One region of the Streptomyces speibonae genome, then DNA from elsewhere that is predicted to be linked to it. Evidence: riboswitches for the same ligand, from Rfam matches in the RefSeq annotation. Region 1 holds a riboswitch; each other region holds the start of a gene.

The links. Region 1 has a riboswitch for cobalamin ahead of AC5L3C_RS29605 (cobalamin biosynthesis protein). Riboswitches for the same ligand answer to the same signal wherever they lie in the genome.
Region 2: linked by a shared signal. The riboswitch ahead of AC5L3C_RS08765 (iron chelate uptake ABC transporter family permease subunit) and the one ahead of AC5L3C_RS29605 (cobalamin biosynthesis protein) in region 1 are both predicted to bind cobalamin.
Region 3: linked by a shared signal. The riboswitch ahead of AC5L3C_RS08205 (energy-coupling factor ABC transporter permease) and the one ahead of AC5L3C_RS29605 (cobalamin biosynthesis protein) in region 1 are both predicted to bind cobalamin.

What each region holds. Positions count from the first base shown of each region.
Region 1 is NZ_OZ480260.1:6,584,591-6,592,211, forward strand. It holds gene cobN (cobaltochelatase subunit CobN) at 1-1,142, opposite strand, end outside; gene AC5L3C_RS29600 (cobyric acid synthase) at 1,139-2,686, opposite strand; gene AC5L3C_RS29605 (cobalamin biosynthesis protein) at 2,683-3,624, opposite strand; cobalamin riboswitch at 3,744-3,863, opposite strand; gene AC5L3C_RS29610 (hypothetical protein) at 4,055-4,276, opposite strand; gene AC5L3C_RS29615 (inorganic phosphate transporter) at 4,308-5,561, opposite strand; gene AC5L3C_RS29620 (class II aldolase/adducin family protein) at 5,709-6,404, shown strand; gene AC5L3C_RS29625 (alpha/beta hydrolase) at 6,561-7,621, shown strand, end outside.
Region 2 is NZ_OZ480260.1:1,996,726-2,004,346, forward strand. It holds gene AC5L3C_RS08755 (thiamine pyrophosphate-requiring protein) at 1-1,475, shown strand, start outside; gene AC5L3C_RS08760 (glycoside hydrolase family 11 protein) at 1,530-2,249, opposite strand; cobalamin riboswitch at 2,594-2,745, shown strand; partial or broken gene AC5L3C_RS08765 (iron chelate uptake ABC transporter family permease subunit) at 2,830-2,979, shown strand; gene AC5L3C_RS08770 (superoxide dismutase) at 3,118-3,768, opposite strand; gene AC5L3C_RS08775 (hypothetical protein) at 3,950-4,480, opposite strand; gene AC5L3C_RS08780 (CU044_2847 family protein) at 5,059-5,415, shown strand; gene AC5L3C_RS08785 (nSTAND1 domain-containing NTPase) at 5,416-7,621, shown strand, end outside.
Region 3 is NZ_OZ480260.1:1,859,509-1,867,129, forward strand. It holds gene AC5L3C_RS08190 (ABC transporter permease) at 1-100, opposite strand, end outside; gene AC5L3C_RS08195 (ABC transporter permease) at 115-1,083, opposite strand; gene AC5L3C_RS08200 (ABC transporter substrate-binding protein) at 1,104-2,690, opposite strand; cobalamin riboswitch at 2,893-3,075, shown strand; gene AC5L3C_RS08205 (energy-coupling factor ABC transporter permease) at 3,106-3,816, shown strand; gene AC5L3C_RS08210 (energy-coupling factor ABC transporter substrate-binding protein) at 3,813-4,772, shown strand; gene cbiQ (cobalt ECF transporter T component CbiQ) at 4,777-5,526, shown strand; gene AC5L3C_RS08220 (energy-coupling factor ABC transporter ATP-binding protein) at 5,523-6,386, shown strand; gene AC5L3C_RS08225 (hypothetical protein) at 6,416-6,592, opposite strand; gene AC5L3C_RS08230 (NAD(P)H-dependent oxidoreductase) at 6,769-7,332, opposite strand; gene AC5L3C_RS08235 (GntR family transcriptional regulator) at 7,398-7,621, opposite strand, start outside.

The DNA of each region.
Region 1 (7,621 bases):
TCGTCGCCCTCGGAAGGGTGGTCGGTGACCCCGTAGCCCGCCTCCCGCAGCGCGTCCAGCACCCGCACCGCCGAGGCCGGGGTGTCCAGCCCCACCGCGTTGCCGACCCGCGAGTGCTTCGTCGGGTAGGCGGTGAAGACCAGCGCCAGTTTCTTCTCGGCGTTCGGCTTGTGCCGGAGCGCCGCGTGGCGTACGGCGATCCCGGCCACCCGCGCGGCCCGCTCCGGGTCGGCGACGTACACCGGGACGTCGTCGGGGCCCTGCTCCTTGAAGGAGAACGGGACCGTGACGAGGCGGCCGTCGAACTCCGGGATGGCGACCTGCATCGCCGCGTCCATGGGGGACAGGGCCGCGTCGGACTCCTCCCACGCGGCGCGCGACGAGGTCAGGCAGAGCCCTTGCAGCACCGGCACGTTCAGATCGGCGAGCGCCCCGATGTCCCACGCCTCCTCGTCACCGCCCGCCGACGCCTGCGAGGCGTGCGTGCCGCCGGCCGCGAGCACGGTGGCGACCAGCGCGTCGGCCCGCGCCAGCAGCTCGTACAGCCCCGGGTCGGCGCCGCGCAGTGAACCGCAGTACACGGGAAGGGCGTTGGCGCCCCGTGCCTCGATCGCGTCGCACAGCGTGTCCACGAAGGCGGTGTTGCCGCTCAGTTCGTGCGCCCGGTAGAAGAGCACGCCGACGGTGGGGCGGCCCTCGACCGGGGCCCGCTCCCCGTGCAGCCCGAACTCCGGCATCGGGCGCGGCTGTTCGAACCCCTCGCCGGTCAGCAGCACGGTGTCCGACAAGAACCGGGCCAGTTCGGTCAGGTTGCCGGGGCCGCCCTCGACGAGGTAGCGCAGCGCTTCGGCGACCACCCCTGCGGGCACGGTCGACTCGGCCATGAGTTCCGCGTCGGGTACGGCCTCCCCGCCGAGCAGCACCGCCGGGATCCCGGACGCCTTCAGCGCGGCGAGTCCGTCCTCCCAGGCCCGCTTGCCGCCGAGCAGCCGTACGACGGCGAGGTCCGCGCCGTCGAGCAGCGCGGGCAGCTCGTCGGCCACGTCCACGCGGGTCGGGTTGCCGATCCGGTAGGAGGCGCCGGAGGCACGGGCCGCCAGGAGGTCCGTGTCGGCGGTCGACAACAACAACACAGTGCTCATGCGGGCGCTCCCGGTGGAATGAAGGGCAGTCCTTGCGGCGCGCCGGACTCGATGAGCCGCCACAGCGCGTCCGTGTCCGCGTGCTGTTCGATCAGGTCGCCGAGCCGGTCGAGCTGCTCCTCGCGCAGCGCGGCGAACGAGGTGCCGGGGGCCGGTACGAAGCGGCGTCCCGAGGCCCGCGCCACCTCGCGCAGGAAGGCCCGCCGGAAGCCGTCCGACTCCAGCGAGCCGTGCCAGTGGGTGCCCCAGGTCTGCCCGGCCCGGCAGCCGTCCAGGAAGGGTTCCCCTCCCAGTACTTCGGCGACCCCGTGATGGATCTCGTAGCCCTCGACGGGCTCCCCGAGGGCTTCCCCCACGGGCCGGGCGAGCGTCTTGCCGTCGGCGAAACGCACCCGTACGGGCAGCACGCCGAGCCCGTCGACGCGCCCCTGCCGGCTCTCCACGTGGTCCTCGATCTGTTCCCCGAGGATCTGGAAGCCCCCGCAGATCCCCAGCACGGGGCGCCCCTCGGCCGCCCGCCGCCGCAGCGCGTCCGCCAGTCCGCGCTCCCGCAGCCACTCGAGCGCCCGCACGGTACCGCGCGTTCCGGGCACCACCGCGAGGTCGGCGTCGGCCAGTTCCTCGGGCCGGTCCACGAACCGCACCACGACGCCCGGTTCGGCGGCGAGCGCGTCCACGTCCGTGAAGTTGGACATCAGCGGCACCGCGCACACGGCGACCCGCAGCACGTCCTCGCCGGCCGGCGCGGCGACCGCGGACTCCCGTACGGCGCCGCGCAGCGACACCCTCCCCCACTCTCGGCTTCGCTCGAGCGGGGGGACCCCCATCCCGTCCTCCTCGTCGATGCCGAGGCCGTGCCGGAAGGGCAGCACGCCGTACGTCCGCCGCCCGGTCAGACCGTGCAGCATGTCCAGGCCGGGTTCCAGCAGCGAGACGTCGCCGCGGAACTTGTTGACCAGGAACCCGGCGACCAGCCGCTGGTCCTCGGGCGAGAGCAGCGCCACCGTGCCGAAGAACGACGCGAAGACACCGCCCCGGTCGATGTCGCCGACCACGAGGACCGGCAGTCCGGCGCCCCGGGCGATCCCCATGTTCACGATGTCGGTGCGCCGCAGATTGATCTCGGCCGGGCTGCCGGCACCCTCACAGATCACCGCGTCATACGTGCCCCGCAACCGCTCCAGACAGTCAAGGACCGTGCCCAGCAGCCGCTGCTGGCGTCCGCCGTGGTATCCGCGGGCGCTCATCTCGCCGACGGGCCGGCCCAGCAGCACCACCTGGCTGGACCGTTCGCCGCCCGGCTTGAGCAGCACCGGGTTCATCAGCGCGGTCGGCTCGAGGCGGCAGGCCTGGGCCTGCATGGCCTGCGCCCGTCCGATCTCGGCGCCCTCCCGGGTCACGAACGAGTTCAGCGACATGTTCTGCGCCTTGAACGGGGCGACCTTCACGCCCTGCCGCACCAGCCACCGGCAGATCCCGGCGGTCACCACACTCTTGCCGGCGTCCGAGGTGGTCCCGGCGACCAGCAGACCTCCACCGCTCACGACGCACGTCCCTTCACGACGCTCCGCGCGGCGACGCCGGCGGCGAGCGCGAGCCAGCCGACCCGCCGCGAGAGCCGTACCGCCCGATCGATGTCGGACACGTTCACGGCGCGTCCGCCGCCGCCCAGGACCGGCCGGTGCTCGACCCGTCCGCCGTAGGAGAGAGTGCCGCCGAGCCGTACGCCGAGCGCGCCCGCGAAGGACGCCTCGACGGGACCGGCGTTGGGGCTCGGATGCTTCGCCGCGTCCGCGCGCCAGGCCCGTACGGCCCCGCGCGGGTCCGGTCCCGCGAGCGCGGCGAGTACGGCGGTCAGCCGCGCCCCCGGCCAGCCGGCGACGTCGTCGAGGCGGGCGGAGGCCCAGCCGTAGCGGCGGTGGCGGGGCGACTTGTGACCCACCATCGCGTCCAGGGTGTTGACGGCCCGGAACCCCACCAGGCCCGGCACCCCGGCGACGGCGCCCCACACCAGCGCGCCCACCACGGCGTCGGAGGTGTTCTCGGCGACGGACTCCACCACCGCGCGGGCGATGCCGTCGGCATCCAGCGCCTGCGGGTCCCGGCCGCACAGATGGGGCAGCCGGGCGCGGGCCGCCTCGACGTCCCCGGACTCCAGGGCGCGCCCGATGGCGCGGGCCTCCCGGGCCAGCGAGGTGCCGCCGACGACGGCCCAGGTGGCGACGCCGGTCAGGGCAACGGAAGCGGCGGGACTACGGCGTACGGCGCGGGCGGCGAGGCTCGCGAGCGTGACGGCGCCGCCGACGCACACGGCGGTGTGCACGGCCCCGCGGCCCCGGTCGTCGCGCCACAGCACCCGCTCCACGGCAGCCGCGGCCCGCCCGAAAGCGGCGACCGGATGCCCGCGGCGGGGATCGCCGAGCAGCAGGTCGCCGAGGAGGCCGGCGGCGGCGCCGTACGCGAACACGCGGTCGGCACCCATGGGTTCAGCCGGTGACGGATCCGGAGGGAGCGGCCCCGGAGCGGGGCGGTGTGTCGCTGGTCGACCTCAACAGGCAGCCGCGCATGGCGATATGTCCTCACTCAGGGTGTCCACGCCCTGGTTCGACGAGACCGGCGGCGAGAGTTCCTGGCTCCCCGGGTGGCTCACCCCGGTGACAGTGGCGGGACCGCGCCGGATTCGCACCGGCTTCCTCTCCTGCCGCCGTATTGGCTGAGGCAGTCCACCACGGCCCCCGAAGGGCCGTCAACTTGCCGTTGACCTGCGAGGCTGAAGTGTGCTGAGGCCCACAGAGGGGCGCCGGTGGGTGAACCGGGGACGGGCGCGCACACGCCGGCGGGCGGTGCGGGAGCTCCGGCTCCCGCACCGCCCGCCGGACGGACGCGCTGTGCGGTCAGGCCGCCATGACCCGTCAGGCCATGATCAGGTAGATGCCGTACCCCACCGCCGCCGCGCACGCCGCGAAGCAGGCGTACGCGCCGGTGACCGCCAGGGCCGCGGGCCGGCCCTGTGCGGCGGCCCGCTCGCGGTGGGACAGACCGGAGATGCCGAGGGTGAACAGGCCCACCAGGGCCACCGTGACCACGAGGCTGACGCCGAAGACGGAGCCGAGGGCCGCCCAGTCGATTTTCATGGTGCTCTACTTCCTTCGTACCGGGTCGCGGTCAGACGGTGGTCCTGGCCGACGGGGTCGCCGGGTCGGCGGACTCCGGGGCCGGGATCGTGACCGAGATCTCGTCGGCCACGGTGCCCGCCGGGGGAGGCGTCACCGCGGCCATGGCCTGCGTCACCACGCCGGACGGCTCCGCGTCCGGCACGTCGTGGTCGTTGACGTTGGTGTGGTCGACGACCTCGCGCCGGGAGACCTTCCAGATCGCGGCACTGGAGGCGATCAGGAAGACGGCCACGAGGGCGGTGCCCCAGTCGCCGAAGCCGCAGATCCACTCGGCGAGCGCGGCGACCAGGGCCGCCGCCGGCAGCGTCAGGCCCCAGGCGACGAACATCCGGGTGGCGGTCGACCAGCGCACCACACCGCCCTTGCGGCCCAGGCCCGCGCCCATCACGGAACCGGAAACGGAATGCGTGGTGGAGAGGGAGAAGCCGAGGTGCGAGGAGGCCAGGATGACCGTCGCGGCGCTGGTCTGGGCGGCGAAGCCCTGCTGCGGCTGGAGGTCGGTCAGGCCCTTGCCCATGGTGCGGATGATGCGCCAGCCGCCGAGGTAGGTGCCCATGGCGATGGCGAGGCCCGCGGAGAGGATGACCCACAGCGGCGGGTCGGAGTCGGGGGCGAGGGTGCCGCCGGTCACCAGGGCGAGGGTGATGATGCCCATCGTCTTCTGGGCGTCGTTGGTGCCGTGGGCCAGGGAGACCAGGCCGGCGGAGGCGATCTGCCCGGCGCGGTAGCCCTTCTCGGCGGCCTTGCCGTCGGCCTTCTTGCCCAGGCGGTAGGTGAGCCGGGTGGCGAACATCGCGGCGAGTCCGGCCACCAGCGGGGCGGCGATCGCGGGGATCAGCACCTTGGTGACGAGGACGTCGCCGTGCACCCCGCCGAAGCCGGCGGAGGCGACCGTGGCGCCGATCAGACCGCCCATGAGGGCGTGCGAGGAACTGGACGGCAGACCGACCAGCCAGGTCAGGAGGTTCCAGAGGATCGCGCCGACCAACGCGGCGAAGATGACCTCGGGACGGATGCCGGCCTCGTCGACGAGGCCCTTGGAGATCGTGTTGGCGACCTCCACCGAGAGGAATGCGCCGACAAGGTTCAGTACGGCGGACATGGCCACCGCGACCTTGGGCTTGAGCGCACCGGTCGAAATGGTTGTTGCCATCGCGTTCGCGGTGTCGTGGAAACCGTTCGTGAAATCGAACGCGAGTGCGGTTACCACCACAATCGCGAGGATCAGCGAGAAGCTTTCCATTTACCCAGGCAATCGTTCGAGGTCATTGGCTGATCGAACGTAGGTAACCTGGGTGAACGGAAGATGAACTGGAACGGGCATCGGGGTGACCGTAAGAGGGGGTGGCCGCTCCGCCGGATGGCCGGGGCCGACTGGCAGGATCGCGCCATGACTGAGCAGCTGCGGAACGGCCGGAGACACGCGGACGAGGACGAGGCGCGTGCCTGGGTGGAGCTGGTGGAGACCGCGTGCCGGAGCGTCGCCGACGGACTCGTCGTCGGCACCTCCGGCAACGTCTCCGTGCGGGTCGGCGAGACGGTCCTGGTCACCCCGTCGGGGGTACCGTACGACCGGCTGACGCCGGACGACGTGACCGGGGTCGACCTGGCCGGCCGGCAGGTGATCGGCACGCTCCTCCCGACCAGCGAGCTGCCCATGCATCTGGCGGTGTACCGCACGACCGGCGCGCGTGCCGTCGTGCACACGCACGCCGTGCACGCCACGGCCGTCTCCACGCTCGTCGACGAGCTGCCGCTGATCCACTACATGGCGGCGGCACTGGGCGGCCCCGTCCGGGTCGCCCGCTACGCCACGTACGGCACCGACCGGCTGGCCGAGCACATGCTCCGCGCCCTCGACGGCCGCACCGGCTGCCTGCTGCGGAACCATGGCACGGTCACCCACGGCACGACCCTCGGCCAGGCCTACGACCGCACGGCCCAGCTCGAATGGATGTGCCGGGTCTGGCTGACGGCGTCCTCGGTCCCGGGCCTGACCCCCCACCTCCTGACCCGCGAGCAGTTGACGGAGGTGAGCGAACGCCTGACCGGCTACGGCCAGCATGGCAGCCCCTCCGGCGCTTGAGGAGCGGGGGAGCGGGGGCCGGGGGGAGCGGGGGGCCGGGGGGGGAGCGCCCCCGGACCGGGACGGGAAGGGGCGACGGGGGGCGAAAACACCCCCCGGCCCCCACCTGAACCGGCCCACTGGCCGGGTACCCGTCCCGACGTGACACTGGAAACCGTGCGCACTGTCAGAGCGACGGCCGCTGCCGTCACCGCCGTGATGGGCGCCGGCGCCGCCGCCGTGGCCGCCGGGCGCTTCGCCAGCGACGCCGCCCTCAGGATCCCGCCCGGCGGCCCCCTGCCCACCGAGCCCGCACTCACCGTCCACGCCACCGCCGCCGGCCAGGTCACCCTCACCCGGGACCTCGCCGCCCTCCGCCCCGGCCGCCACGGTCTCGCCGGCAACGGCTTCCACGCGGTGGTCGGACCCGTGCTGTCCGGCACCTCCAACCCCGCCGACACCGTCGTGCGCCGGCTGGAGCGCGTCACGCACGGCACCCTGGAACCCGGCGACCGTGCCTGGCTCACCCCGGCCGTATGCACCGGCGACCCGGGCACCGCCCTCGGCCTGGACCACACCGACCTCGACGTCCCCGGCGAACTGGGCCCCCTGCCCGTCTGGTTCGTGCCGGGCGCCCGGGACACCTGGGTGATCGCCGTCCACGGCCTGGGCACCACCCGGGAACACCCCCTGAACGTCCTGGAGGTCCTGCACCACCACCGCTTCCCGGTGCTCCTCCCGGCCTACCGCGGCGACCCCGGCGCACCGGGCGCACCGGACCGCCTCAACCATCTCGGGGAGGCCGAGTGGCGCGACCTGGACGCCGTGCTGCGCCACGCGGTGGACTCCGGCGCCCGTCAGGTGATCCTCTACGGCTTCTCCATCGGCGCGACCATGGCGCTGCGCGCCACCGCCCGCTCCGAGCTGCGCGACCGCGTCGCCGGCCTCGTCCTCGACTCCCCGGTGCTCAGCTGGGAGGCGACCCTGCGCGCCCTCGCCGCCGCCCACCACACCCCGGGCGTGCTGCTGCCGCTGGCCGTCCGCGCCGCACAGGGCCGCACAGGGCTGTACGGCGACCGCAGGCCCGGCGCCGTCCACCTGGACCGCGTGAGCGTCCCCACGCAGATCTTCCACGGACCCGACGACGCCGTGGCCCCCTGGCGGTTCTCCCGCGACCTCGCCGCCGCCCAGCCGGACTTCGTCACCCTGCGCACCGTCAGGGGCGCCCCCCACGCCGC
Region 2 (7,621 bases), 4.6 Mb from region 1:
AGGACGTCGCGTCCGACTTCTGCGAGACCGCCACCGTCCCCGAGCAGCTGCCGAACCTGATCGACCGTGCCCTGCGCACCGCGTACGCCCGGCGCACGGTCACCGCGGTCATCGTCCCCGGCGATGTGCAGGAACTGGACTACAGCCCGCCCACGCACGCCTTCAAGATGGTGCCCTCGAGCCTCGGTCTCGGCCGGTACGCGCCGGTGCCGGCCGAGGAGGACCTCCAGCGGGCGGCCGACGTGCTGAACGCCGGCGAGAAGGTGGCCGTCCTCATCGGGCAGGGCGCCCGCGGCGCACGCGAGGAGGTCGAGCGGCTGGCGGACGTCCTCGGCGCCGGGGTGGCCAAGGCGCTGCTCGGCAAGGACGCCCTGCCGGACGACCTGCCCTACGTCACCGGCTCCATCGGCCTGCTGGGCACCCGCCCCTCCTACGAGCTGATGCAGGAGTGCGACACCCTGCTGATGATCGGCTCCAGCTTCCCGTACACGCAGTTCATGCCGGAGCTGGACCAGGCGCGGGCCGTGCAGATCGACATCGACCCGCACATGATCGGCCTGCGCTACCCGAACGAGGTCAACCTCGTCGGCGACGCCCGCGAGACCCTGCGCCGCCTGCTGCCCAAGCTGCACCGCAAGCAGGACCGGGCCTGGCGGGAGAAGACCGAGAAGAACGTGGCCCGCTGGTGGGAGATCATGCAGCGCCGCGCCGCCGTCGGCGCGGACCCGGTCAACCCGGAGTACGTCGTGCACGCCCTGGACGGCAAGCTCCCCGACGACGCCATCCTCACCGCCGACTCCGGCTCGGCCGCCAACTGGTACGCCCGGCACCTGCGGCTGCGCGGCCGCATGCGCGGCTCCCTGTCCGGCACCCTGGCCACCATGGGCCCCGGGGTGCCGTACGCCATCGGCGCGAAGTTCGCCCACCCCGACCGGCCCGCGATCGCCCTGGTCGGCGACGGCGCCATGCAGATGAACGGCATGATGGAGCTGGTCACCGCCGCGAAGTACTACCGCGAGTGGTCCGACCCGCGGCTGATCGTGGCGGTGCTGAACAACGGCGACCTCAACCAGGTCACCTGGGAGATGCGCGCCATGTCCGGCGCCCCCCAGTTCGAGGAGTCGCAGCACATCCCCGACCTCCCCTACGCCGACATCGCCCAGCGCATCGGCCTGGACGGCGTACGCGTGGAGAAGCCCAAGCAGGTCGAGGCCGCGTGGGACCGGGCGCTGGCAGCCGACCGGCCCTTCGTCATCGACTTCCGCACCGACCCGGCCGTCCCGCCGATCCCGCCGCACGCCTCGCTCGACCAGATCGAGGCGGCGGCCACCGCGATCCTCAAGGGCGACAGCGACCGCGGCTCGATGGTGAAACAGGGCCTCAAGGCCAAGGTCCAGGACCTGCTCCCCGGCACCCGCCACCGCGACGACCGGCCGGGCGCCGGCAAGCACGACAGCACCGGGGAGAACACGTGACGCGGGCCCCGTCACGAGGACGGGGCCCGCGGCCGCCGGTGCGCGGGACGAACGTCAGCCGCTGACCGTGATGTTGGAGCTTCCGCTGCTCTGGAAGCCCTCGGTGGCCATGATCATGTAGTACCGGAACTCGCCCAGGTTCATGCCCGCGCGCGCCCAGGCGTCGAAGTGGTTGCCGGTGGTGATGGTGCCGGAGCCGATCACCTTCGACTGCCGGACGCTCCAGTACTGGTCGAAGGTGCGGGTGCCCTCGACGGAGGGGGCGTTGTAGCGCGTCGTCTTGTAGATGTCGTACGTGCCGCCGTCGCTGTAGACGGTGCCCCGGTGCTCGCCGGTGGGCCGGTAGCTGCCCCAGTTGTCGACGATGTAGTACTCCACCAGCGGGTTCGACGTCCAGCCGTAGAGACAGCCGTAGCCGTTGCCCGACGGGTTGAAGTAGCCGCTGTAACGGACCGTCCTGCGCCCGCCGTTGCCCCAGCCCTTGCCCGCGACGAAGTTGCCGCAGTTGGTCCACTGGGTGCTGTAGCTGCCGCCGCCGTTGAGCGTCATGGAGACGGAGCCACCGCCGTCGGTCCAGAACGAGTAGTACATGCCGTCGTAGCCGGTCTGGTTGGTCGTGATGGTGGTGGCGGCGTGGGCGGTGCCGGGCAGCAACAGTCCGGACGCGGTGGCGAGCGCGGCGGTGCCGGCGCCGAGGAAGCCGCGCCGGCTCAGGCCGCCGAAGGGAGCGGGGTTCTGCTGAAACTGGTCCTGCTGCGTGCCGTCCTTGTGCATGCGTCCTCCCGATGAAGGCTGGTGGGGGGCGGGCGGCCGGGGCCTGCCCGCGGGCCTTGCAGGGAAGTCTTCGGAGACCGCCATGAGCCTGTCAACAGTTTCGACCAAGTTTCGGAAACATTTCCTTCACATGGAGAGGGTTGAGATGTGGCATATTCGCAGTTCAGATAGCCTCCTACGCGACTCACCTCCTTCAGCGCATGGTGATGTGAATGCATAACACCGCAATCAAGAGAGCAGAGGGCGAAACTTTCGGACACGCGTGCCGAGGCGCGAGGGGGCGTGCGCGTGAAGCTCCGCCCATGCGCCCTTTTGCCCTGAGCCGGGCGGCTCGCAGGATCACCGGTTCATCACCGCGACGGGAAACAGGAAGCCGGTGCGAATCCGGCACGGTTCCGCCACTGTGACCGGGGAGTTGCCCCCGTCCACACGCCACTGCGCACCGCGCGGGAAGGCCAGGGGGAGGAGCGTCGATCCGGGAGTCAGGACGCTGGCCTGCCGCGGGCCCGATCCGAGGAGCGCGGACTCCCCAGGAGGCTTCACGTGTACGACGGCATGTCCCGTCCCCCGCTGTTCACCCCTGGACGTGGCCCGCTTCCGGGCCCGCATGTTCGTGCTGCTCTCCCTGGTCACCGGCGTCATCGTCGCGGCGTGCGGACCGATCGGCTTCGTCGGCCTGATGCTGCCGCACACCGTCCGCCTCGCCGTCGGCGGCGACCACCGCCGCGTGTGCCGGCGGCCGCGCCCTTCCTCCCTCCCCCCGAGTGAACACGGAAGGGGCCCGCGCGAGCGATCACTCACGCGGGCCCCTTCGTCGCGCCTGCCGTGAAGGGTGAGAAGACGATCACGAGCAGGACGTCTGTCGCGGCTACAGGCGCAGAAGCAGACTGTCGCCCCGCTCCTTGGCCGCGGCGTACCGCTTCGCCACGTCCTGCCAGTTGACGACCTGCCACATGGCCTCGATGAAGTCCACCTTCTGGTTCCTGTACTGCAGGTAGAAGGCGTGCTCCCAGGCGTCGAAGACGAGGACGGGGGTGGAGCCCTGCCCGACGTTGCCCTGATGGTCGTAGACCTGCTCGACGATCAGCCGGCCGCTGAGCGGCTCGTGGGCGAGCACGCCCCAGCCGGAACCCTGCGTGGTGGCGGCGGCCTTGGACAACTGGGCCTTGAAACCGGCGAAGGAACCGAACGACTCGGTGATCGCGTCGGCCAGTTCCCCGACACCGTCCCGGGCGAGGGGCTCGCCGCCACCACCGTCCTTCGGACCGGTCATGTTCTGCCAGTAGACCGAGTGCAGGATGTGCCCCGAGAGATGGAACGCCAGGTTCTTCTCCAGGCCGTTGACCGCCCCCCACGCCTCCTTGTCCCGCGCCTCGGCCAACTGCTCGAGGGTGTCGTTGGCCCCCTTCACATACGCCGCGTGGTGCTTGTCGTGGTGCAGCTCGATGATCTCCGGACTGATGACCGGCGCGAGCGCCGAGTAGTCGTACGGGAGCTCCGGGAGCGTGTAGAGCGCCATGCCCAAGGTCCGCCCTTCGACGTTATTGCAAGTTATGTGCAACTGCATCATACCGGCAAGTGTGGCGGGCCGTCGTACATGAGTGGGACTGGAGGAGGATGGCCGCCCAGGGCCAGGCGGCTTCGTATCCGGACCACGCAATGGCCGCCGGTCGCGAGCTCGCCAGGCGGAGGGAGACGATTCACTCCCGGTGGTCAGTGATGAACGTGTGAATGACCTGAGTCAGGCGGCGGCGGTCCCGCTCCGTCAGATGTGAGGCCTCCCCCACCTGTGCGAGGAAATAGCTCAGGCTCGCAGTGCAGATGTCTCCCTGCCGGTCCGGCAAGCTGCATGAGATGGACTTCCCGGCCGGATTCCCCTGCGTGACGGTGGACACGAACAGCGCGACCGTGTCATAGCGGGAGTCTCTGCCCCAGAGATACGAGCTGGAGCCGGCCTGAACCCGGACGAGCGAGGCATGCAAGTTGCGGACACCGGTCGACAGAGGGGTCACCTCTTCATCCGGCGGTTTGGTGCAGTCCGCGCCTGGTGACAACCGGGCGACCTCGGGAAGGTACTCACAGCCGTAAACCGACGAGTAGGCGGCCCCGGCCGGGGCGAATGCTTCCGACACCCCCGAACGGCCGTCGTCCGCCCCCATGAAGAAGTGGATGCTGCTGGCTCCGAAGACGAAGTGACAGGTCCCTGTTTCGGGACCGAGTATGTACTGCACGGCGTCACCGCGTCCGGCCCGTATACCGGCGACGGCCGCCCCTCGGGGAAGAGTCAGTGGGCTCGGCAGACGGACGGAGTCCGGTATGGGGTCATCCGTGGGTACGGCGTAGGCGGACCTGTTCTCGCAGGTTCGGACATGCACCACCGTCTCCACGGCGCCGTCCGTGGCGGAACGGCCGGAGGACGCGGGCGGGTCGGGGCGCTCCGGTGAATCGGAGCAGCCTGTGACGAGCAGGACGACGGCCAGGACCGCCGCGCCCACCAACCCGGCCGCGTGTGATCTCGGGCCAGGTCGTCGGGCCGCCCACGAACCACTGTCTGAGAACCAGTCCGGCCGCACTCCGTGCATGAAAGTGACTGCTTCCTCGTCAGGACCGCACGCCGCTTCCGCAGCGGCATCCCGTCAGCCCTTGCCACCTGATGCCCAGTTGAAGACGCAAGGGACCGCCGTCAGCGGTTTTCCAACGCGTGCCGAAGAAACGGTGAGCCGGGTCGGACACTGCACTGTCATGGGAACTACTGGCAGGTTACAACGGTATGCGAGAGGACCAACAGTGGTGCAACGGAGGCGAGTTGATGCAGTCGGTGGACAGATTGCCCTTGGAGGACGGCGGGGAGATCGTGTTCGAAGTGGTGCCGGGTACCGTCCGTCCGGCCGGGGAAGGCCCGGTGCAGGCCGGGAGGGTGACGGACGCGGTGAGGAGGGCGCCGGCGACGCTGCAGGAGGCACTCCGACCGGTCCGGGACATGACGCGTGCCGTGGTGACGCAATTGCGGGATGCCGGACCGGCCGAGGTCGAAATCGAGTTCGGACTGGACCTCTCAGGTCAGGTCGGCGTGATCGTCAACAAGGGTGAGGCGGCCGCTCACTTGAGGATCAGAGCCTTGTGGCGGGGTGAAGCATGCACGGGCGACGGCGTGCGAGCCGAATAGATGTCGGCCCACGAGAGCCGCTCCGCTCCCGGCGCCGGAGAGCCTCAGGACCTGCCCAGGGGTGCGGGCTCGGGTGCGGCTCCGGCCTCCGCGGTGGCCGCTGCCGTGGCGCAGATCGTTGCCGCGGACGGCGCAGTGACAGGTGCAGGGTTCCTGGGAGGCGAGAGCCTGGTCATCACGTGTGCTCACGTGGTGCACATGGCCGGCAGCGGCCCCGGCGGCCGGGTCACCTTGTGCTTTCCTCACCTGCCGGATGCACCACGGGTCGAAGGAACAGTTCTGGCCGATGCATGGCGCGCCCCGGAGAAGGAGGACATCGCGGCTGTGCGCCTGGAAAAGGTACCCGTCGGGGGCCGCCCGATGTCTCTCGGGTCGAGTGCCGGATGTTCGGGTCACCGGATCTCCTCGTTCGGATTTCCCGCCCAGGCTTTCAGCGGCGGCCACTTCGGTTATGGCACAGCCGGTGACCGGCTGCCCGGGGGCCGAACGGGAACCCTGCTGCAGTTGACGGGTGCGAACGACCTGACGGCGGGCTTCAGCGGCGGACCGGTGGTCGACGAGGTGACCGGCCTGGTCATCGGGATGGTCTCCGCGTTCACCCACCCCGACCCGCACCACCGAGGGCTGGGCGTCGCCTACGCGACGCCTGCCGAGGTGCTACGGAAGGTGGTGCCGGAGCTGGCGGAGCACAAGGTGCTCCCCTACCCAGGGCTGGCGCCGTTCACCGAGCAGGACGCCGCATGGTTCCACGGCCGGCAGACCGCGGTGCACGGCCTACTCGAACGCTTGCGCCGCCACCGGCTGATCCTGGTGCTCGGCCCGTCCGGTGCGGGGAAGTCCTCCCTCGTCCGGGCCGGAGTGATCCCTGCGCTGGCCGACGGCGGGCTGCCCGGCAGCGACCGATGGCTCCATGTCCTGGCCCGGCCCGGCCAGAACCTGCTGGAGGAGTTGGAACGGTCCGGCCTGGGGGGTGCCGCGATCGATGGCATGGGGCCGGCGGTGGACCGTTGTCTGGCGGCGGCACGGGGGGACCGGTTGTTGCTGGTCATCGACCAGTTCGAGGAACTCCTCATCCAGTCGGCGGCCGATGACCTGGGCCCCGGCCCTCCCCCGTCCGTCGTTGCGGAACTCATCGCGGCGATCGACGCACACCCCGTACTCAGCGTCGTACTCGTCATGCGGAACGACTTCTATCCACGCCTGGCAGATCTGTGCCCCGGCTTGCTGGAGGCGGCCAAGGCCGGATCACTGGACGTGTCCGCCCAGCTCACCGTGTCCGAACTGCGCGAGATCGTCATCCGGCCGGCGCAGGACGCCGGAGCACGCTTCGAGGAAGGTCTGCCGGAGCGCATCATCGAGGACTTCCGAGCCGCCGATCCAGAGGGCCGTACGCCTGCCACACTTCTGCCCCCTCTTCAACTCGCGCTGGCCGAACTGTGGGAGCGCCGCACCCACGGCCGTATCACCCACGACGCCTACCAGCGCATCGGCGAGGTCACCGGCACTCTGACCACCTGGTGCAACACCGCCCTCAACGCTCTGCCCGCCGGCCATCGGACCACCGCACAGCGCGTCCTCACGGCGCTGGTCCACCCTGCCGACGCCGCACACGGCATACCGGCCACCCGTCAGCGAGTCACCCTGGCCCGTCTGCGCACACTCTCCCAGGACGCCAGGGAGGCACCGTCCGTTGCGAGTACCGTTTTCGACGAGGTCATAACCGCGCTGAGCCGTGACCGCATCATCACCACGAGCACCCCTCCCGGCACAGAAGGGCGCCCGGGTGAGCCCGTCGCGGAACTCATTCACGACGCACTCATACGTGACTGGAGCGACCTGCGTGCTTGGATGGCGCGCGACCGCCGCTTCCAGACGTGGCTGCACCAGGTGACCGGACTGCGCAACCGGCACGCAGACACCGGACTGGCCGCGGACCTGCTCGTCGGCACTGCCCTCGCAGAGGGACTGGAGTGGGCCCGGCAGCGCTCGGTTCCCGCCGAGATCGCCGCCTTTCTGACCGCGAGCGAGAACCACCAGCAATCCGTCGTCCGTCGCGCTCAACGCCTCAACGCTCTCCTGGTCTTCCTCCTGTCCCTCACCCTTGTCGTCGCCGGCGTGGCCGTCTGGCAGCGCCAGGAAGCGCTCGACGCCCAGCACCGAGCACAGTCCCGGCAACTCGCCGCGCAATCCCAAGCTCTCCTGGGCA
Region 3 (7,621 bases), 4.7 Mb from region 1:
GCAGGGTGTGAGTGGAGCGGCGGGCGGTGCCGTGCGCGCGCCATGCCGTCGGGGCCGCGGACCCGGCGGCGTCCGGTTGCCCGGCCTTCTCGACGCTGATGTCGGTCACGTCAGTCACATCTCATTCAGCTTCACCCTCGGGTCGACCAGCCCGTAGAGCAGGTCGGCGAGGAGGTTTCCGGCGAGGACGGCGACGGTGGCGAGGGTGGTGAGGGCGGCCAGCAGGGGGAAGTCGACGGCGGTGGCCGCCTCCACGGTGGCGGCGGCGATGCCGGGCCAGCTGAAGACGCTCTCCACCAGCAGGGCGCCGGTGATGAGTTCGGGGACGCGGGAGCCGATCAGGGTGAGCACGGGCAGCAGTCCGGAGCGCAGGGCGTGGCCGAGCAGGACGGTGCGTTCGCTCAGGCCGCGGGCCCTGGCCCCGCGCACGGGGTCCTCCGCGAGGGCGTCGCCGACGCCCTGGCGGACGTAGAGCGTGAACCAGGGCAGCTGGGAGACGGCGAGGACGCCGGCGGGCAGGATCAGGTGGTGGGTGACCTGCCCGAAGGTGACCTGTTCGCTGCCGGTGTCGGTGAGGCCGCCGGCCGGCAGGACGTCCAGTTCGAGGGCGAACAGCCAGACGGCGAGCAGGGCGATCCAGAAGACCGGCGCCGCCTCCAGACAGTACGCGAGGGAGGTGACCGCGCGGTCCAGGAGGGAGCCGGGGCGGCGGGCGGCGAGCACGCCGAGCACGGTGCCGAGCAGCACGGCGACGGCGAACGCGACCGCGCACAGCAGCGCCGACCAGGCCAGGCGTTCGCCGATGACCTCGGTGACGGGCTGGCGCATGACGGTGGACCGGCCGAGGTCGCCGCCGAGGGCGGAGGTCAGCCAGTCCCACCAGCGGGCGGTGAACGGGCGGTCCACGCCGAGGTTCTCCCGCAGCCGGTCCAGGGTCTCCTGGTCGGCGCCGAGCGCGGCGGTGCCGGCGTACGCCTTGACGGGGTCGAAGGGGGAGGCGGCGGCGACGGCGAACACGCCGAAGGTGACGACGAGGAGCACCGGCACGGCGTGCACGGCCCGCCGTGCCGTGAGCCGTGCCATCGCTCCCCAGGGGGCGCCGGTCATCCCTTCGGCTGCCAGTCCTCGACGTTCCACCAGGGGCCGCTGGCGAAGCCGTGCTCGTGCGGTTCGGTCTGGGTGGTCAGGTCCTGCCAGCGGTCGGCGAGTACGTACACGTGGTCGATGTGGGTGAGGAAGGTGTAGCCGGGGTTCTTGACGAGTGCGCGCTGGAGGTCGTCGTAGGCCTTCTTGCGGACCTCGGGGTCGCGGCTGCGGCGGCCGGTGTCGAGGGCCTCGTCCACGGCCGGGTCGTCGTACCGGGCCATGTTGTTGAAGCCGTCACCGGCGAGGGAGGAGTGCAGCAGGGTGTAGAGGCCGAAGTCGGGGTCGCCGGTGCTGCCGAAGCCGGCGAGGACGGCGTCGCGGTGCATCCGGGGTTCGATGACCTCCCAGGTGGCGCTCTCGACCTTCACCTCGATGCCGGCCTTCTTTGCGTCGGAGGCGTAGGCGAGGGCGTGGTCCTGGCGGACCTTGTCGCCGGAGGGGTAGTAGAGGGTGAAGGAGGCGCGGCGGCCGTTCCTGGCGCGGACGCCGTCCTCACCGGCCTTCCAGCCGGCCTTGTCGAGCATGCGGCCCGCCTCGTCGAGGTCCTGGTCGCGTTCGATGCCCTTCGCGAACCAGGGGTCGTCCACGGGCAGCGGGCCGTAGGCGGGGCGGCCGGCGCCGTCGAGGATCTTGTCGACCATGGCCTCGCGGTCCACGGCGAGGTCCAGGGCCCGCCGGATCGCGGTGTCGCCGGTGACCGGGTTGCCGGTGGGGAGGGTGACGGCGCGGAAGTCGTAGCTCGTCGCCCGGTGGGTGCCGAGCCCGTCGTCGTCGGCGAAGGTGGCGGCGAGGTTGGGCGGGAGGGTGGCGCCGTCCAGGTCGCCGGAGCGCAGCCGGGTGGCGCGGACGTCGTCGTCGGCGATGATCGCCATGGTGAGCTTTTTCACCTCGGGGGCGCCGCCCCAGTAGTCCGGATTGGCCTTGAACGTGAGCTTTTCGCCCTTGCTCCAGCCGGTGAGGACGTACGGTCCCGTGCCGACCGGTTCGGTGTTGAAGGCGCCGGTGTTGGGGTCCTGCTTCCCTGCGATGTGTTCGGGGACGACGGGCAGGACCGTGCGGGCGGCGAAGCCCGCGTAGGGGTAGTCCAGGGTGAAGACGACCGTGTCGTCGCCGTCCGCCCGGACCTCCTTGATGGCGTCCAGTTCGCTCTTGGCGGGGTTGTTGGTCTTGTCGTCCAGGACGGTGCGGTAGGTGAACACCACGTCGTCGGCGGTGAGCGGCTCGCCGTCACTGAACTCCACGCCGTCGCGCAGGGTGTACGTGTAGGTGCGGCCGCCGTCGGTGACCTCGGGGAGCGACGCCGCCAGCGCGGGTTTCAGGCTGAGATCGGCGTTCCGGGCGAGGAGCCCGTCGAAGATCTTGGAGTTGCCGTCCTTGCCGTAGCCGAGCAGGGGGCTGAGGGTGTCCGGTTCGGTGGAGACCCCGATCACGACGGAATCGGCGGCCGCGCCGTCGTCCGTTCCGCCGTCGCCGGGCGCCGAACAGGCGGCGAGCGCACCGGCCATCGCCACCGCGGCGGCGCCCCGTATCCGTCGGGTCGTCATCGATCCTCACATCCCTGTTGCCTGAATATCGCTGTTGCACATTACATGCAGCAAGGTTCTGCCCAGGACGGCGGCCCTTCACTCCCCCGGCCCTGCGATGGGCGCCGCGTGTGTCAAGTGCGCAGGTGTGCGCCGGTGTCCGAGCTGCCGGGCGCCGTCCGCGCGCCCCCTGTGACCGCTTGTCACCGGGCCGGTGCGGGCACTACTGTCACCACGCCTTGGTGACGGGAAATCGGTGCGATACCGGTGCGGCCCTCGCCACTGTGATCGGGAAGTCCGGCTCCGGCCCTCACGGGCAGCCACTGGGTCCTTCGGGACCCGGGAAGGCGGAGCACGGGCGGTGGTACCCGTCAGCCAGGAGACCGGCCAAGGCGCGTCAACCATCCACGAGGTGCTGGAGAGGGTCTGCTGAGCCATGCACATAGCCGAGGGTTTTCTGCCTCCGGTGCACGCGGTCGCCTGGGGCGCCGCGTCGGCGCCGTTCGTCGTCCACGGAGCCCGGTCGCTCATCCGTGAAGTGCGGGAACATCCCGAGAGCACGCTGCTGCTCGGCGCGTCGGGAGCCTTCACGTTCGTCCTGTCCGCGCTGAAACTGCCGTCGGTGACCGGCAGTTGCTCCCACCCCACCGGTACGGGACTGGGCGCCGTGCTGTTCCGGCCGCCGGTCATGGCGGTGCTGGGCACCATCACCCTGCTGTTCCAGTCGCTGCTGCTCGCCCACGGCGGTCTGACCACGCTGGGCGCCAACGTCTTCTCGATGGCGATCGTCGGCCCGTGGGCCGGGTACGGCGTCTACCGGCTGCTGCGCCGGTACGAGGCGCCGCTGATGGTCGCGGTGTTCTTCGGCGCGTTCGTCGCCGACCTGTCGACGTACTGCGTGACGAGTGTGCAGCTCGCGCTCGCCTTCCCCGACCCGGGCAGCGGATTCCTGGGCGCGCTCGGCAAGTTCGGCTCCATCTTCGCCGTCACGCAGATTCCGCTCGCGGTGAGCGAGGGGCTGCTGACCGTGCTGGTGATGCGCATGCTGGTGCAGTCCAGCCGGGGGGAACTGACGCGGCTCGGGGTGCTCGTGTCCTCGGTGGCCGGGCGCGAGCGGGCGGAGTCGGCCGAGGCGGTGGCCCGATGAGCCGTAACGCCAGGATCAACGGCCTGCTGCTGCTCCTCGTGGCCGCGCTCGCGGTGCTGCCGCTGGTGCTCGGGCTCGGCGACCACAAGGAGGAGCCGTTCACGGGCGCGGACGCGGAGGCGGAGACCGCGATCACCGAGATCGACCCGGACTACGAGCCGTGGTTCTCCCCGCTGTACGAACCCCCGTCCGGCGAGATCGAGTCCGCCCTCTTCGCCCTCCAGGCGGCCCTCGGCGCGGGCATCCTCGCCTACTACTTCGGCCTCCGCCGCGGCCGCCGCCAGGGCGCGGCGCAAGCGGTGACGGCCGTCGCCGCCCCGGACACGGCCCCGGCAGCCGGGGCCGGCCCGAAGCCGGGACCTCCCCCGATCCCGAGCCGGTGGCCGACCTCCGGCTCGGGGCCGGCCACCGGCCCAGGAACAGGTTCCGCTCAAGACGCGGCCTCCGACTCAGAGCCGAGCTCCAGCTCGGGCTCACCGTCGAACGCCGTGGGGGGACCGGACTCCGGCTCGGATCCAGGGCCGGGGTCGGGGTCGGCCGCCGGCTCAGGGCCGGCCCCCGGCACGGGCGCGACGGGCAGCTCAGGGGCGGACATCGGCTCGGAACCGGGCTCGGCCTCCACCCCCGGCACGGGCACCAACGCAGAGACGGGGCCCGCCTCGGGCTCGGTCTCGGGTACGGGGTCGGCCCCCAGCACAGGGTCGGCCCCTGGCACGGGCGCGACCCGCCGCTCGGGGACGGACTCCGGCTCGGGGGCGGACCCGTCCTCGGCCCGCGGCACGGGCACCAACTCAGAGGCGGGCCTCGGCTCGGGTACGGGGGCGGCCGCCGGCTCGGCGTCGGGCACGGGCTCGGGATCGGAGGCCGGCACGGCCTCGGGGTCGGGTGCGGGTTCCGGCTCGGGCTTCGGGGCTGAGAGCGGGCGGGGTGGGGACCCGAAGCGGGCCTGGGGCTGAGGGCGTGCTGCCGATTGACGTGGCGGCGCACAGTAGTCGGTGGCGCCGTCGCCATCCCGTGGACAAGGCCGTCCTGAGCCTCGGCCTCACCGCGCTCGCGATCTCGCTGCCGCCCTGGCCTGGCGCGGCCCTGGTGCTCGTGACCGCGCTCGCGGTCCTGCTCGGCCCGGCCGGAGTGCCCGGGCGGCGGCTGTGGCGGGCGTACCGGGTGCCGCTGGGGTTCTGCGTCACCGGGGCGCTCACCCTGCTGGTGCAGGTGGGCGGGCCGGACGGGTTCGTCTCACCCGCCGAGGACGGGCCGCTGCGCGCCGGGGAGTTGCTGCTGCGCACCTCGGCGGCGTCCCTCGGGGTGCTGCTGTTCGCGTTCACCACTCCCCTGTCGGATCTGCTGCCGCGCCTCGTGCGCGCCGGCGTGCCCGCCCCTCTCGTCGACGTGGCGCTGGTGACGTACCGGATGAGCTTTCTGCTGCTCGACTCGGTACGCCGGGTCCGGGAGGCGCAGGCGGCCCGGCTCGGGCACACCACCCGCGCGGCGACCTGGCGCTCCCTCGGCGGGCTCGGCGCGACCGCGTTCGTGCGGTCCTTCGACCGGGCGGCGCGGTTGCAGACCGGTCTCGCCGGACGCGGTTACGACGGCACCCTGCGCGTGCTGGTGCCCGAGACCCGGATCTCCGTCCGGTTCACGGTGCTGAGCGTGGCGCTCCTGGCGGCGCTGGCCGCCCTCACCCTGGTACTGGAAAGGCCCCTGTCGTGAGCGAGTCCGTGCCGGTGGCCCTGCGGGGCGTGTCCTTCGCGTACGAGGACGGACCTCCCGTGCTCACCGGCCTCGACTTCGAGGTGCGTGAGGGACGCGCCCTGGCCCTGCTGGGGCGCAACGGCAGCGGCAAGACGACGCTGATGCGCCTGCTCAGCGGCGGACTGCGCCCGGACGGCGGGGAGTTGACGCTGGACGGGCGGGCGGTGCGGTACGACCGGAAGGGGCTGACGGCGCTGCGCACCACCGTGCAGCTGGTGGTGCAGGACCCCGACGACCAGCTGTTCGCCGCGTCGGTCGGACAGGACGTGTCGTTCGGGCCGCTGAACCTCGGCCTGCCGGATGCGGAGGTGCGGGCCCGCGTGGCCGAGGCGCTGGCCGCGCTGGACATCTCCGCGCTCGCCGACCGGCCCACGCATCTGCTCTCCTACGGGCAGCGCAAGCGGACGGCCATCGCGGGCGCGGTCGCCATGCGACCCCGCGTACTGATCCTGGACGAGCCGACGGCCGGCCTCGACCCGGACGGCCAGGAACGGCTGCTCACCACCCTCGACGGGCTGCGTGCGAACGGCACGACGGTCGTCATGGCGACGCACGACGTCGACCTGGCCCTGCGCTGGGCGGACGACGCGGCCCTGCTCACCCCGTCGGGCGCGCACACCGGCGCGGCGGCCGGGATGCTGGCCCGCACCGACCTGCTCGCGGCGGCGGGACTGCGGCTGCCGTGGGGTGTCGCGGTCGCTCGACTCCTGCGGGAACAGGGGCTGTTGACCAAGGCGGCCACGGGTCCGCGGACCCCGGAGGAACTGGCGGCCCTGATGACCGCGCCGGCCGGCGGGAGGAACACACGGCTCGTGTGACGGCGGTCGGAGGAAGTACCAAGACCTGCTCAGAACGGCAGGATTTCGTTCACGGTCAGGGAGTCGAGGTCCAGCGAAGCGCCGCGGCGGCGGTCGCGGGAAGCGGGCTCGTCCGCCAGATGCAGCGCCCTGCGGCGGGCATCCTGGTACGAGTCCGCTTCCACCACGAACGTGTGGCTGCCGACGCTTCCTTCGGGAGTCCTCATGAGAAAGGTGACGGACCAGAAGAACATTGGTCTGCCTCCGGTTTCGGGTCGAAGGCTGGTCTGCGTTGTGCCCTGGAATCAGTGTTGACCCGCGGGCACCGATGCGTCCAATGCATATATCGCAATCACTGAATGCAGGGGGCGCATATACGGCCGTCCTCGTCGCGCGAGGCGGCTCAGGATGCCGCAGCCTCGGTGGCCGCGGCGGCCAACTGCTCGATGATGGCGGGAAGTTGCTCGGTCACCTCGGCGTCCTGAACGGGCTGGACGTCCGCGAAGCGGGCCCGTGATCCGGGGATCGCGAGCGGGGCGTGGTCCAGGACGACGGCACCGGCGACACCGAGGGCCCTGCGTGCGTCGTCGTGCGCCCGCGCCCCGCCGAAGCGGCCGGCGGACGCCCCGATGACCGCGGCCGGCTTGCCGGCGAGGGCGGCCGAGCCCCGGGGCCGGGAGCACCAGTCGATGGCGTTCTTCAGCGCCGCAGGGAGGGTGCCGTTGTGCTCGGGCGACAGCAGGAGGAAGGCGTCCGCGCCGTCGGCGGCCTCCCGGAGCCGCGCGGCGGCCGCGGGGACGCTGCCCTCGACGTCGATGTCCTCGTTGTAGAGGGGGACGTCGGCGAGTCCCTCGTGGATGTCGATCTCGACGCCCTCGGGGGCGAGCTTGCCGGCGGCCTGGGCCAACTGGCGGTTGTGCGATCCGGAACGGAGGCTTCCCACGAGGGCGAGGACGCGTATGGGCATGACGGAACTCCTGTCGGGTCGAGCGGGGAGATAAGGGGGGAGAAGGAAGGAGTACGGCGGGCTCGTCACACCTTCCGCATGGCGCTGATCACGCTGTCCACATGGCGTCTCGCGGCGGCCTCGGCCGCCTCCGGGTCACGGTTGGCGATCGACTCGATGATGGCCAGGTGCTGGGGCAGCGACACGGCCGGGCGTCCGGGCTGGAGGGCCAGCTTGTACTGGTGCCGGATCAGCTGGGCGCGCAGCCGGTCGATGAGTTCGGCGGCGGCCTTCTGGCCGGACATCTCCA